DNA from 3 places in the Amycolatopsis sp. NPDC051903 genome. Region 3 is predicted to be linked to each of the others. Evidence: riboswitches for the same ligand, from Rfam matches in the RefSeq annotation. Region 3 holds a riboswitch; each other region holds the start of a gene.

Region 1 (3,787 bases), on a different contig from region 3:
GCCCTCCACCGGCTCGGCCACGACCTGCACCGGCGCCGCCGGATCGGGCAGCGTCACCTCGAGCAGGCCGCCGGCGGCCAGGCGGTCGGACTTGCCCGCGGGCCTGCCGTCGAGCAGCACGTCACCGGACTCGGCGAGCTCCGCCACCGCGGTGCGCGAGAGGCCCAGCAGCTTGGCCAGCCCGGCGTCCACGCGCATGCCGTCGAGCCCGTCCGGGACGGGCAGCATCCGGGCGCTCACGCAGCTTCCCCGGCCTTCTTCTTGCTCCGGGTCGTGGTGCCGTCGTAGTCCTTGCCCAGCAGGGAGAGCAGGACGATGAGCGCACCGCCGACGCAGATCGCGGAGTCGGCGATGTTGAAGATCGCGAAGCCCTCGCCGTTGGGCGCGAAGGCGGAGATGAAGTCGATGACGTGGCCGCGCAGCGGGCCGGGCGCGCGGAAGATGCGGTCGGTGAGGTTGCCGAGCGCGCCCGCGAGCACGAGGCCCAGGCCGATCGCCCAGCCGACGGACCGCAGACGGCGTGCGAGCCACACGATGGCGACCACCACGGCCGCCGCGATCAGCGCGAGCACCCACGTCATGCCGGTCGCCATGGAGAACGCGGCGCCGGGGTTGCGGATCACTTGCAGGTAGATGAGCCCGCCGAGGATACGCACCGGCTCCTTGCCCTCGAGGTTGGCCGCCACGAGGTTCTTCGACACGAGGTCGATCACCCAGATCACGACCGCGACCGCGAACACGAGCCCGACCCGGCGCTTCGGCAGCAGCGGCGCCGGCTCGCCCACCTGGTCGAGCGGGGTTTCGGCCGGGGTCGCGGCACCGCCGCCCGCCGGTTCGGGTGCTTCGGCGGGCCGGGCGGCGGCCTCGGACAGGCCGGGTTCGGACGAGGAGGGCTCGGTGCTCACGGCTCCATTGTCCACGCCCGCGTGACCGGCACTCCCCCCGACGCCCGTTCACGCACTTCACGGGCGCCGCGAGCCGTCCGACCAGTGCGGACTCAGGCGCAGAAGGGCGGCAGCTCACGCGGGTCGCCGACCGGCGCCCACCGGCCGTCGACCTTGGCGTACTCCCAGCGCGGGCCGCGCGCGACGAGCTGGCGCAGCGCGAGCACGAGCCGGTCGACGTGCTCCTCGGTGCTGCCGAGGCCGAGGCTCACGCGCACCGCCTGCTGCCCCTCGCGGCCGGTCGTGCCGATGAGGCGCTTGGTCGCGACGTGGGCGCAGAACGCGCCGTCGCGCACGCCGATGCCGTACTCGGCCGAGAGCACCGCGGCGAGCCAGCCCGGCTCGAACCCGTCGACGACGAAGCTCACTGTGCCCACGCGATCCACCGGCGCGTCGAACAGGCGCAGCTCGGCGCAGCCGGGAATGCCGGCGAGGCCCTTGAGCAGCCGCTCCAGCAGCGCCGCCTCGTGCTCGCCGACCGCGGCCCAGTTCGCCGCCAGCTGCTCGCACGCGACGCCGAGCGCGTACACACCAACGGTGTTGGGCGAACCGGCCTCGTGCCGCTCCGCGCCGGTGTTCCACACGACGGCGTCTTCGGTCACGAGCTTCGTCGCACCGCCGCCGGCGAGGTACGGCTCGGCCGCGCGCAGCCAGTCGCCGCGGCCGATCAGCGCGCCGGCGCCGAAGGGCGCGTACAGCTTGTGGCCCGAGAGCGCGACGTAGTCCACGTCCAGCTCCCGCAGGGAAATCCGGCGGTGCGGCGCGAGCTGCGCCGCGTCGAGCGCCACGCGCGCGCCGTGCTTGCGGGCCACGGCGGCGATCTCGGCCACCGGCAGCAGCTCACCGGTCACGTTGGACGCTCCGGCCACGACCACGAGGCGCGGGCCCTCCGGGGACGCCGCGAGCGCTTCGTCCACAACGGACACCGCGGCCAGGCGCGTGCGCGGCAGGCTCACGCGGCGCACGTTCGGGCCGCGCCACGGCAGGAGCGCGGCGTGGTGCTCGGTGTCGAAGACGACGACGGAAGTCTTGCGCGGCAACGAACGCGCCAGCAGGTTGAAGGAATCCGTGGTGTTGCGGGTGAACACGACGGTGTCGGTGCCGCGAGCGTCGACGAACCGGCGCAGGATGTCGCGCGTGCGCTCGTAAAGCCGCGTCGAGACCTGCGAAGCGAAGCCCGCGCCGCGGTGCACGCTGGCGTACCACGGCAGGAATTCGTCGACGGCCGTGCGGACCGCGTCGAGACACGGCGCGCTCGCCGCGTGGTCGAGGTTGGCGTACCCGATCTCGTCCCCGGTCACCAGCGGCACCCGCACCGTGACACCGGCGACGGCGGGGATCCCTTGCGCACCAAGGGTTTCGGTGGTTTCAGCGGTGCGATCGAGGGCGAGAGTCATGACGGTGCCTCCTCGGCGTTCCGGGGGACCCCCGGCGAGGGGCCCGCGCTTGCCCGTCGCGCTCCGCGACCGGCCTGGTCCTCACCCGGGGCACCCCACCGCGGTAGGAGGGTTGCCGGCCAGCAAGCCGGGGCTGAACGCTGGCACTCATGACCTGACTCAGAAGGTAACCGAACGAAGCCGCGGGACGCCAGAGGTGTCCCGTGAGCTGAGACGGCGCTCACACGGAGACGATCACCGCCGCAGCGCGCGGAACGCCTCCGTCTGCTCGCGGATCGCGCGCTCCGTCGGGAGCCGCTCGATCGAGGAAGCGCCGAAGAAACCGACCACTCCTTCGGTGTGGTCGAGCACGTACTGGGCGTCGGCGGGTTCGGCGATCGGGCCGCCGTGGCACAGCACGAGCACGTCGGGATTCACCCGCTTGGCGGCGTCGTGCATCTCCTGCACCCGCGCGGCGGCTTCGTCGAGCGTCACGGCGGTGCGCGCGCCGATCGTGCCGCTCGTGGTGAGCCCGAGGTGCGGCACGAGCACGTCGGCGCCCGCGCGGGTCATGTCCTCGGCCTGCCCCGGGTCGAAGACGTAGGGCGCGGTCAGCAGGTCGCGTTCGCGGGCGAGCGCGACGAGGTCGACCTCCAGGCCGTAGCCCATGCCGGTTTCCTCGAGGTTCTGCCGGAAGACGCCGTCGATCAGGCCCACCGTCGGGAAGTTCTGCACGCCGGCGAACCCCAGGCGCTTCAGCTCGTCGAGGAACGGGCCCATGAGCCGGAACGGATCGGTGCCGTTGACGCCGGCCAGCACCGGCGTGTCCCGCACGACGGGGAGCACCTCGCGCGCCATGTCGACCACGATGCCGTTGGCGTCGCCGTAGGCCAGCAGCCCGGCGAGCGAACCGCGCCCGGCCATGCGGTAGCGGCCGGAGTTGTAGATGATCAGCAGGTCGATCCCACCGGCCTCGGCCGCCTTGGCGGACAGGCCGGTGCCCGCGCCGCCGCCGATCACCGGCCGTCCCCCGGTCACCGCGGCGGTGAGCCGGGCCAGCGCCTCCGTGCGGTCCACGTCAGGACTTCCTCTCGCCGATGAGCCGGTGCAGCTCGCGCGCCGCGGCCGCGCCGAACCCGGGGTCGTTGATGGCTTCTTCGCGCCGCTGCACGGAAACCGCGGACCCGGCGAGCTCTCCGGTCAGGGTGGTGAACAGCGCCTCGTCGGCGGCCGGGTCGTGGAACGGCCCGCCGGGAACGTCCACTGCGGACACCCCGCCGAGCGGCAGGAGCACCGACACGGGTCCTCGTGCGGTCCGGAGTTTGCGCCCGAGCAGCGTGCCCAGCTCCGCGGTTTCCTCGGGCGTCGTGCGCATGAGCGTGACAGTCGGATTGTGCACCAGCAGGTTCCGCTCGGCGAACCGCTCCGGCACGGTGGCGGCCGGCCCGAAGTTGACCATGTCGAGCG
Region 2 (3,787 bases), on a different contig from region 3:
TGGCGCGGGTCACCCGACGCGAGGGCTTCGACCACGGGGGTGTGGGAGCCGATGCGCGGCGGGTTGCCGTCGGCGCGCAGCCGGTCGAGCTCACCGAACACCTTCGGCGTCGACAAGCCTTCGGTGTCGAACGCGAGCACCCAGTGGAACGTGTGCCGCGACAGCACGGGCACGAGCTGCTCGCCGCGGCCGGTGCCGAGCGCGGTGCCGCCGTAGAGGGCGAAGGGGACGTCGCTGCCGAGCTTGCCGGCGATGGCCGCCAGCTCGTCGCGCGTCACGTCGAGCTTCCACAGCGAGGCCAGGCCCACGAGCGTCGCGGCCGCGTCGGCGCTGCCGCCCGCCATGCCGCCGGCGACCGGGATGCCCTTGCGCAGCACGATCCGCACCTTCGGGTCGGTGCCTTCCTGGCGGCCGGCGTAGGACGAGAGCTCCTGGGCCGCGCGCCACGCGAGGTTGGTGGCGTCGGTGGGCACCGAGCCCTCCCCCTCGCCGTACACCTCGAGCCCCGGTTCTTCGGTCGCGGCGACGGTCACCTCGTCCGTGAGCGAAAGCGCCTGGAAGACGGTGACCAAGTCGTGGTAACCGTCCTCGCGCAGGTCACCGATGGCCAGGTGCAGGTTGACCTTGGCCGGGACCCGGACGGTGACTGGTGGTGGTACGACGGCGAGCACCCGTCCAGCCTACGTGGCCTGGGGAGCGGGCTCCCCACCAGGAGAAAACAGTCGTTTTCAGGACAGCTGTCCCAAGGAATCGGACACGAGGCCCCGAAGTGCCGGACGCGGGTCCGGGGCCGACGAAGAGGGGCCCCTCGGCACGTGTCCGAGGGGCCCTCGCGGCGACTGCGTCAGGCGGCGACGGCCGCGCGCACCGGCTGGGCCACGTGCGCGCCGCGGTCGGCGATCCAGGACAGGGCGGCGTCGGCACGCTCGCCGCGCAGGCCGATGCGGAAGCGCGCGATCGGCGTGTCGCCGATGCGGGTGATCCCGCCGCCGATGGTGGCGACCTCGACGTCGAAGCGGCCGGCCGCCTCGGGCAGGAGAGCACCGACGGACGCGAAGCCGATCAGGATCACGTCGGCGGAGCGGTCGTACTTCGCTGCCTGCGCGCGCGACGTCTCGATCGCCGGCAGCACGGCCTCGCCGGTCCAGCTGCCGGGTTCGGCGATGAGGTCCAGCACGTGCCCGCGCTCGACGACGGAGCCGTGGTCGAGCACCGCGACGTCGTCGCAGACGCGGCGGACCACGCTGGCGTCGGGGGTGGTGACGAGGACCGTGGTGCCCAGCTCGGCGCGCGCCCGGTCGAGCACGGCGAGCACGGCGCCGGCCTCTTCGGGGGCGATGCCCGAGGTCGGGTCGTCGGCGAGCAGCACGGCCGGGCCGGCGGCGAGCGCCTTGGCGACGGCGACGCGCCGCAGCTGGCCGGCCGTCAGGTCACCCGGCTTCTGCGCGGCGCGCGCGGTGAGGCCGACGAGGTCGAGCAGGGAGCCGACGCGGCTCTTGCGCTGCGGGCCGTCGACGCCCAGCTGCTCCAGCGGCGTCGCGATGTTGCCGGCGACGGTGCGCTCGGCGAGCAGCTCCGGCTTGGTGCCGACGACACCCAGCTGGCGGCGGACTTCACGCAGCCGGCGGCCGTCGAGCGCGGCGGTGTTGAGGCCGTCGAGCCGCACGACACCGCGGTCGGGGCGCTCCTGCAACGCGATGCAGCGGGCGAGGGTCGACTTGCCGGAGCCGGCCGGGCCGACCACGCCGAAGAGGGAACCGGCCTGCACGTCGACGCTCACGTCACGCAGCGCGGGAACCGGATTTCCGTTGGAGGCGAAGGATTTGGACACGTTTTCGACAGTGATCACGAAGAATGCTCCTGGCAGTGGGCGCAGCACCGTTCCCGGGCGCGCCGGACGTCACCGATTAACCGTCCTTTTCGGACGGTGCGCAAAAGTGCGGAAGAAGATCAGACGTTGGCCGTGGAGCGTCGACACGCACATACCGTGCGGCGGCCTTCGTCGACAACGCGCCGCTTGGTCAACAGGAGCGGGCGGGCAACCCTCTTCATCGGTAACAGCCTCCATCGGTCCTGGCTGTAGCACCTGCCCTGTCGGAGGGTGGTTGCTGCGACTTCGTCGAGCCAGGTCTCTCAGTCGCTCGGGATGGACATTCCGAGTAAAGCCGATCCCATTGGGTGAACGCAAGCGCGTTGGTGCAGATCACACGAGTGGTGGTGCCCGGACACCGGGACACGCGCCGCCACATCGTGGGCGCGGATCGCTCCGTCCCCGAATTGCTTCCGAGCGAGAGCACCGGCGATCACATCCACTGTGGACGCTTGGCTTTCGTTGGCACAGAACAGTTTTGCTCGAATGGCTCGAAATGGCGGTCCAGACGGCGCCGACCGGCGGCTTGGTGAAGTAGTTCGTCGTCACGAGACACCTCGTCTCCCCAACCGGACAGCCGTCCTGCTGGCGGGGCGCCGGCGCGCGTCCGTCACACCGTTGTGATACACGCGTATCGGATACACTCGTACCACCATGCCGCGCCGGACCGACCACGAACAGCGCCGGCGCGAGATCGCGTCGGCGGTCTGGCGCATCGCCGCGGACCGCGGGCTCGAGGCGGTGAGCATGCGCGAGGTCGCGGCCGAGGCGGGGGTGTCGCTGCGGCTCGTGCAGTACTACTTCGAAACGAAGCACAACCTGCTCGTGCTCGCGCTGCAGTACCTCCACGAACGCGGCGAGCGCCGGGCCCAGGCCCGCATCGCGGCGCAGCTGGACCAGAGCGTGCGCGGAGTGGTGCGGACCTTGCTCACCGAACTGCTGCCGCTGGACGCCGACCGCGAACTGTCCCTGCGCGTCCACCGCGCGTACTTCAGCCGCACCCACAGCGACCCGCGGCTGGCGCAGGCCTTCATCCACGACGAGACGCCGATCGAAGACCTGCTCACCAGCCTGTTGCGCCGCGCCGTGCTCCCGCCGGGCGCGCAGCCGCGGCTCGAGGCGAACCTGCTGGTCGCCGGCGTCACGGGGCTCGGCCTCGACGTCCTCCACGGCCGCTTCACGCTGGACGAGGTCCTGGTCACCCTGGACTACCACCTCGACCGCCTGTTTCAGGCTTGAGCGGCGATCCTCGCGAAGTCCTGGACGGCCAGCTGCTCACCGCGGGTCTTCGGGTCGATCCCGGCCGCCGCGAGGAGTTCGCCGGCGCGGTCGGCGGAGCCCGCCCAGCCGGCCAGCGCGGCCCGCAGCGTTTTGCGGCGCTGCGAAAACGCCGCGTCGACGACGGCGAAAAGGCGTTGCCGGTCGATGTCCTCCGACACGGCCGGCCCCCGTTCGAAGGCCACCAGTGCCGAGTCGACGTTCGGCACCGGCCAGAACACCGACCGCGGCACGGCGCCGACCTTGCGCGCCGGGCCGTACCAAGCGAGTTTGACGCTCGGGACACCGTAGATGCGGCTGCCGGGGCCCGCGGCCATGCGGTCGGCGACCTCGGTCTGCACCATCACCAGCCCCCGCGCGAGCGACGGCAGTTCGGCGAGCAGGTGCAGCACCACGGGGACCGCGACGTTGTAGGGCAGGTTCGCCACGAGCGACACCGGCGAAGCGGGCAAATCGGCCGCGGTGATCCGCAGTGCGTCGGCGCCGACGACCGTCAGTCGATCAGCGGCTTCCGGCGCGCGTTCGGCGGCGGTCCGGGGCAGGCGGGTCGCGAGGACGGGGTCGATCTCGACCGCGACGACCGACGCGCCCGCGTCCAGCAAGCCCAGCGTCAGAGAGCCAAGGCCCGGGCCGACCTCG
Region 3 (3,787 bases):
CGTGGCAACAGGTGTCGGCCGAGGCGCGGAAGCAGCACGTGCCGTTGCTGGAGCTGAGCGAAGGGCAGCGGCTCGACTGGCCCGGGCTCTCGCTCGACGTGCTCGGGCCGCGGTACGTCACCGCGCGCCCGGCCGCCGAGCAGGACGGTACCGCGATCAACAACAGTTCCGTGGTGGTGCGGGCGACCACGCCTGCCGGGAGGGTGCTGCTCACGGGAGACGTGGAGCTGGCCGCGCAGGCCGATCTGCTGGCCGAGGGGGTGGATCTGCACGCCGACGTGCTGAAAGTCCCGCACCACGGCTCGCGGTATTCGTTGCCCCAGTTCCTCGCGGCCGTGGGCGCGCGGGCGGCGATGATCAGCGTGGGTGCGGGCAACGACTACGGGCACCCGGCGAAGTCCACAGTGGACGTACTGGGGACGTTGGGGGTGCTCGTCACGCGGACCGATGTGGACGGTGACACAGCCGTGCTGCCGGGCGACGGCGGACCCGTGGTGGCCCGCCGGGGTGAGCCCCGTGGGCCGCCCCGGTAGCGGAGCGGCCCACGGGCCCGGGGGTCAGCGGCTCAGTAGCCCAGCGCCTTGCTGACGGCTTCGGCCGAAGGCGGCACCGTCGCCTTCGGGCCGATGCGCCCTTCGACGGCGTCGAGCGTCTTGAGGCCGTCGCCGGTGATGAGCAGGACCGTTTCGGCGTCGGGGTCGAGCTTGCCGGTCTCCACGAGCTTCTTCGCGGTCGCGACGGTGACGCCGCCGGCGGTCTCGGTGAAGATGCCCTCGGTGCGCGCGAGCAGCCGGATGCCCTCCACGACCTCTTCGTCGCTCACGTCTTCGATCGCGCCGCCGGTGCGGTTGACGACGTCGAGCACGTAGGGGCCGTCGGCGGGGTTGCCGATGGCGAGCGAGCGCGCGATGGTGTCGGGCTTCACGGGCTGGACCACGTCGTGGCCGGCGCGGAACGCGGCCGAGACGGGGGAGCAGCCGGTGGCCTGCGCGCCGAACACCTTGTAGGGGCTGGCCTCCACGAGACCGAGCTGGCCGAGCTCGCGGAAACCCTTGTCCACCTTGGTCAGCTGCGAGCCCGAGGCGATCGGGACCACGATCTGCTCCGGCAGGCGCCAGCCGAGCTGTTCGGCGACCTCGTAGCCGAGCGTCTTGGAGCCTTCGGAGTAGTACGGGCGGACGTTCACGTTCACGAACGCCCACTTCGGGTGCTCTCCGGCCAGCTCGGTGGCGAGGCGGTTGACGTCGTCGTAGTTGCCGTCGACGGCGACCAGGTCGCCGTCGTAGACCGCGGTGGTGAGGATCTTGGCGCGCTCGAGCGACTTGGGGATCAGCACGACCGACCGCCAGCCGGCGCGGGCCGCGGCGGCGGCCGTCGCGTTGGCCAGGTTGCCGGTCGACGGACAGGCGAGCACCTCGAAGCCGAACTCGCGGGCCGCGGCCAGCGCGACCGCGACCACGCGGTCCTTGAAGGAGTGCGTGGGGTTGCCGGTGTCGTCCTTGACCCACACGGTCTTGAGACCGAGGGCCTTGGCGAGCCGGTCGGCCTTGACCAGGCGGGTGCCGCCCGGCTCGGTGTTGGGGATCTGCTCGACGGTCGACGGCACGGGAAGGAGCTTCTTGTAGCGCCAGATGTTCTTGGGGCCGGACTCGATGTCCTCGCGGCGCACGCGGCCGAAGTCGTAGGCGACCTCGAGCGGCGAGAAGTCCTCGGCGGACACGAACTCCGGGGCGAGCGGCTGCCGGTGGCCCTCTTCCTTCGACACCAGTTCGACGGCAGGACCGAGGTCCAGGGTCTTCTTGGTGGAGGACGTTCCGAGGGTTGCGGTCATCGCGAGGTTCCTTTCCTCATCTGTCCCGCCGAGGCGGGCCGGAATTGGCACCGTGGTCGTCAGCTATCCCGCAAGTTCGGGAAGACAGGCTGTACGCCGGTTGCCGGGGCTTCTTCGGGCCGTTCCCTCTGCCCCTCTGGATGAGCGGTGTTCAGTTGTCGGCGCGCCGCGGTGCGTGGACCGTGCGCTGCCTCGGGTACACCGTACGACATGGCGATCACCTGATGCCACGGTGGCGGCGCACATCACCGCGGCAGGCGCGTCGGCGAACGGGTGAGAAGATGACGGGGTGACCACCGCACCCGCGCCGCTGCACCTCGTCCTCGGCGAGGAAGAACTGCTCATCGAGCGCGCTGTCCGCGCCACGCTGGACGCCGCGCGGGCCGGCGACCCGACGGCCGAGATGACCCGCAACCGGGTGTCCGAACTCACAGCGCCCCTGCTCGCCGAGCTGGTGAGTCCGTCGCTGTTCAGCGAGGGCCGGGTGATCGTGCTCGACTCGGCGCAGGACATCTCGCAGGATTTGGCCGACGCGGTGCTGGCGTACCTCGCGTCGCCCGCCGACGGGGTCGTGCTCGTCGTCGTGCACAGCGGCGGCGGCCGCAGCAAGGCGGCCAAGGCCCTGCCCGCGGCGCTGAAAAAGGCCGGCGCCGAGATCACGGAGTGCCCGAAGCTCACGAAGCCGGCCGAGCGCGAGTCGTTCGTGCGCAACGAGGTCCGCCGCGCCGGCGGCAAGATCGACCCCGCGGGTGTCCTGGCGCTGCTCGACTCCGTCGGCTCGGACCTGCGCGAGCTGTCCTCGGCGGCGACGCAGCTCGTCGCGGACACCGGGGGCGTGGTGGACGAGCAGGCGGTGCGGCGCTACCACACCGGCCGCGCCGACGTGACCGGCTTCGCGGTCGCCGAGAAGGCCGCCGCGGGCGACCGCGCGGCGGCCTTGGAGTCGCTGCGCTGGGCCATGCAGCTGGGCGTCCCGCACGTCCTCGTCGCCGACGCCCTCGCCGACGCGGTGCGCACGATCGCCCGCGTGTCGGCCGCCGGCCGTGGCAACCCGAACCAGATGGCCGGTGAGCTGGGCATGCCGCCGTGGAAGATCCGCAAGGCCCAGGGCCAGGCCCGCGGCTGGGGCCAGGACGGCCTCACCGCCGCGATGCAGGTGGTGGCCCGCCTGAACGCCGAGGTCAAGGGCGTCGCGGCCGACGCGGACTACGCACTGGAACGCGCGGTCGTCGAGGTCGTCACCGCCAAGGGCGAACGCTGACGGCCGCCTGAGGGGCCTGCCGGGAAGACCATCGCGAGGTCGCCACTACGTGCGATCGGCGGGCCTCGGAAGACCCGGGTACGCAACTCGGCTTGTTCGACGTGCGCCACCTCCCGGGTGACGCCGAGCTGACCGAGCGCCTCGCGGCGCCACCGCGAGGCGACCGGTGGCGGCCGCGAGGCCCGCAGCGGTTCGGCGAACTGGCCGACGCCGTGCGCACGCGCTATGGCAGCGCCGGGACTCGCCGCGGGGACCGAGGTGCTCGCGGCCGCAACGCCGCAAGGTGAGGCAAGGGGGTGCCGGTGTTCGGCCGGCGGCCTGGCTTGTCGGAGCATCCGCACGTGGCGGTCCGGCGGGCACGCTCGCACTGGCCCGAGCCGAGCGGCCACCGGATCGCCCGTAAGCGCCACCGTGCACCGCTGCCAGGGCGCCGGCCATGCCCGATCAGCGCCACACCGCCCCAAGGCTCGTGCGGCGGGCATACAAAAGGCCCGGCGACCAGCAGGTCACCGGGCCCTTCGACGCGTTGTCCGCGGGTCAGCTCAGAGCTGGTTCGCGCGCTTCGCGATCGCCGACTTCTTGTTGGCGGCCTGGTTGGCGTGGATGACGCCCTTGGTGACGGCCTTGTCGAGCTTGCGGCCGGCCTCGCGCTGCAGCTCGAGGGCCTTGTCCTTGTCACCGGCCTCGGCGGCTTC

What was found. A riboswitch is a leader RNA that binds a small molecule or an ion and turns the genes downstream of it on or off. The one in region 3 is predicted to bind S-adenosylmethionine.
Region 1: linked by a shared signal. The riboswitch ahead of ACIA77_RS37530 (aminotransferase class V-fold PLP-dependent enzyme) and the one ahead of thrC (threonine synthase) in region 3 are both predicted to bind S-adenosylmethionine.
Region 2: linked by a shared signal. The riboswitch ahead of ACIA77_RS15870 (methionine ABC transporter ATP-binding protein) and the one ahead of thrC (threonine synthase) in region 3 are both predicted to bind S-adenosylmethionine.

What each region holds. Positions count from the first base shown of each region.
Region 1 is NZ_JBITBT010000027.1:92,809-96,595, reverse strand. Features, by position in the region: gene ACIA77_RS37540 (RluA family pseudouridine synthase) at 1-240, opposite strand, end outside; gene lspA (signal peptidase II) at 237-905, opposite strand; gene ACIA77_RS37530 (aminotransferase class V-fold PLP-dependent enzyme) at 998-2,341, opposite strand; SAM riboswitch class IV at 2,382-2,496, opposite strand; gene ACIA77_RS37525 (phosphoenolpyruvate hydrolase family protein) at 2,576-3,397, opposite strand; gene ACIA77_RS37520 (Tm-1-like ATP-binding domain-containing protein) at 3,399-3,787, opposite strand, start outside.
Region 2 is NZ_JBITBT010000005.1:399,075-402,861, reverse strand. Features, by position in the region: gene ACIA77_RS15875 (4-(cytidine 5'-diphospho)-2-C-methyl-D-erythritol kinase) at 1-671, opposite strand, end outside; gene ACIA77_RS15870 (methionine ABC transporter ATP-binding protein) at 845-1,849, opposite strand; SAM riboswitch class I at 2,046-2,153, opposite strand; gene ACIA77_RS15865 (TetR/AcrR family transcriptional regulator) at 2,525-3,109, shown strand; gene rsmA (16S rRNA (adenine(1518)-N(6)/adenine(1519)-N(6))-dimethyltransferase RsmA) at 3,100-3,787, opposite strand, start outside.
Region 3 is NZ_JBITBT010000012.1:101,313-105,099, reverse strand. Features, by position in the region: gene ACIA77_RS25065 (ComEC/Rec2 family competence protein) at 1-533, shown strand, start outside; gene thrC (threonine synthase) at 566-1,831, opposite strand; SAM riboswitch class I at 1,845-1,978, opposite strand; gene holA (DNA polymerase III subunit delta) at 2,121-3,092, shown strand; gene rpsT (30S ribosomal protein S20) at 3,635-3,787, opposite strand, start outside.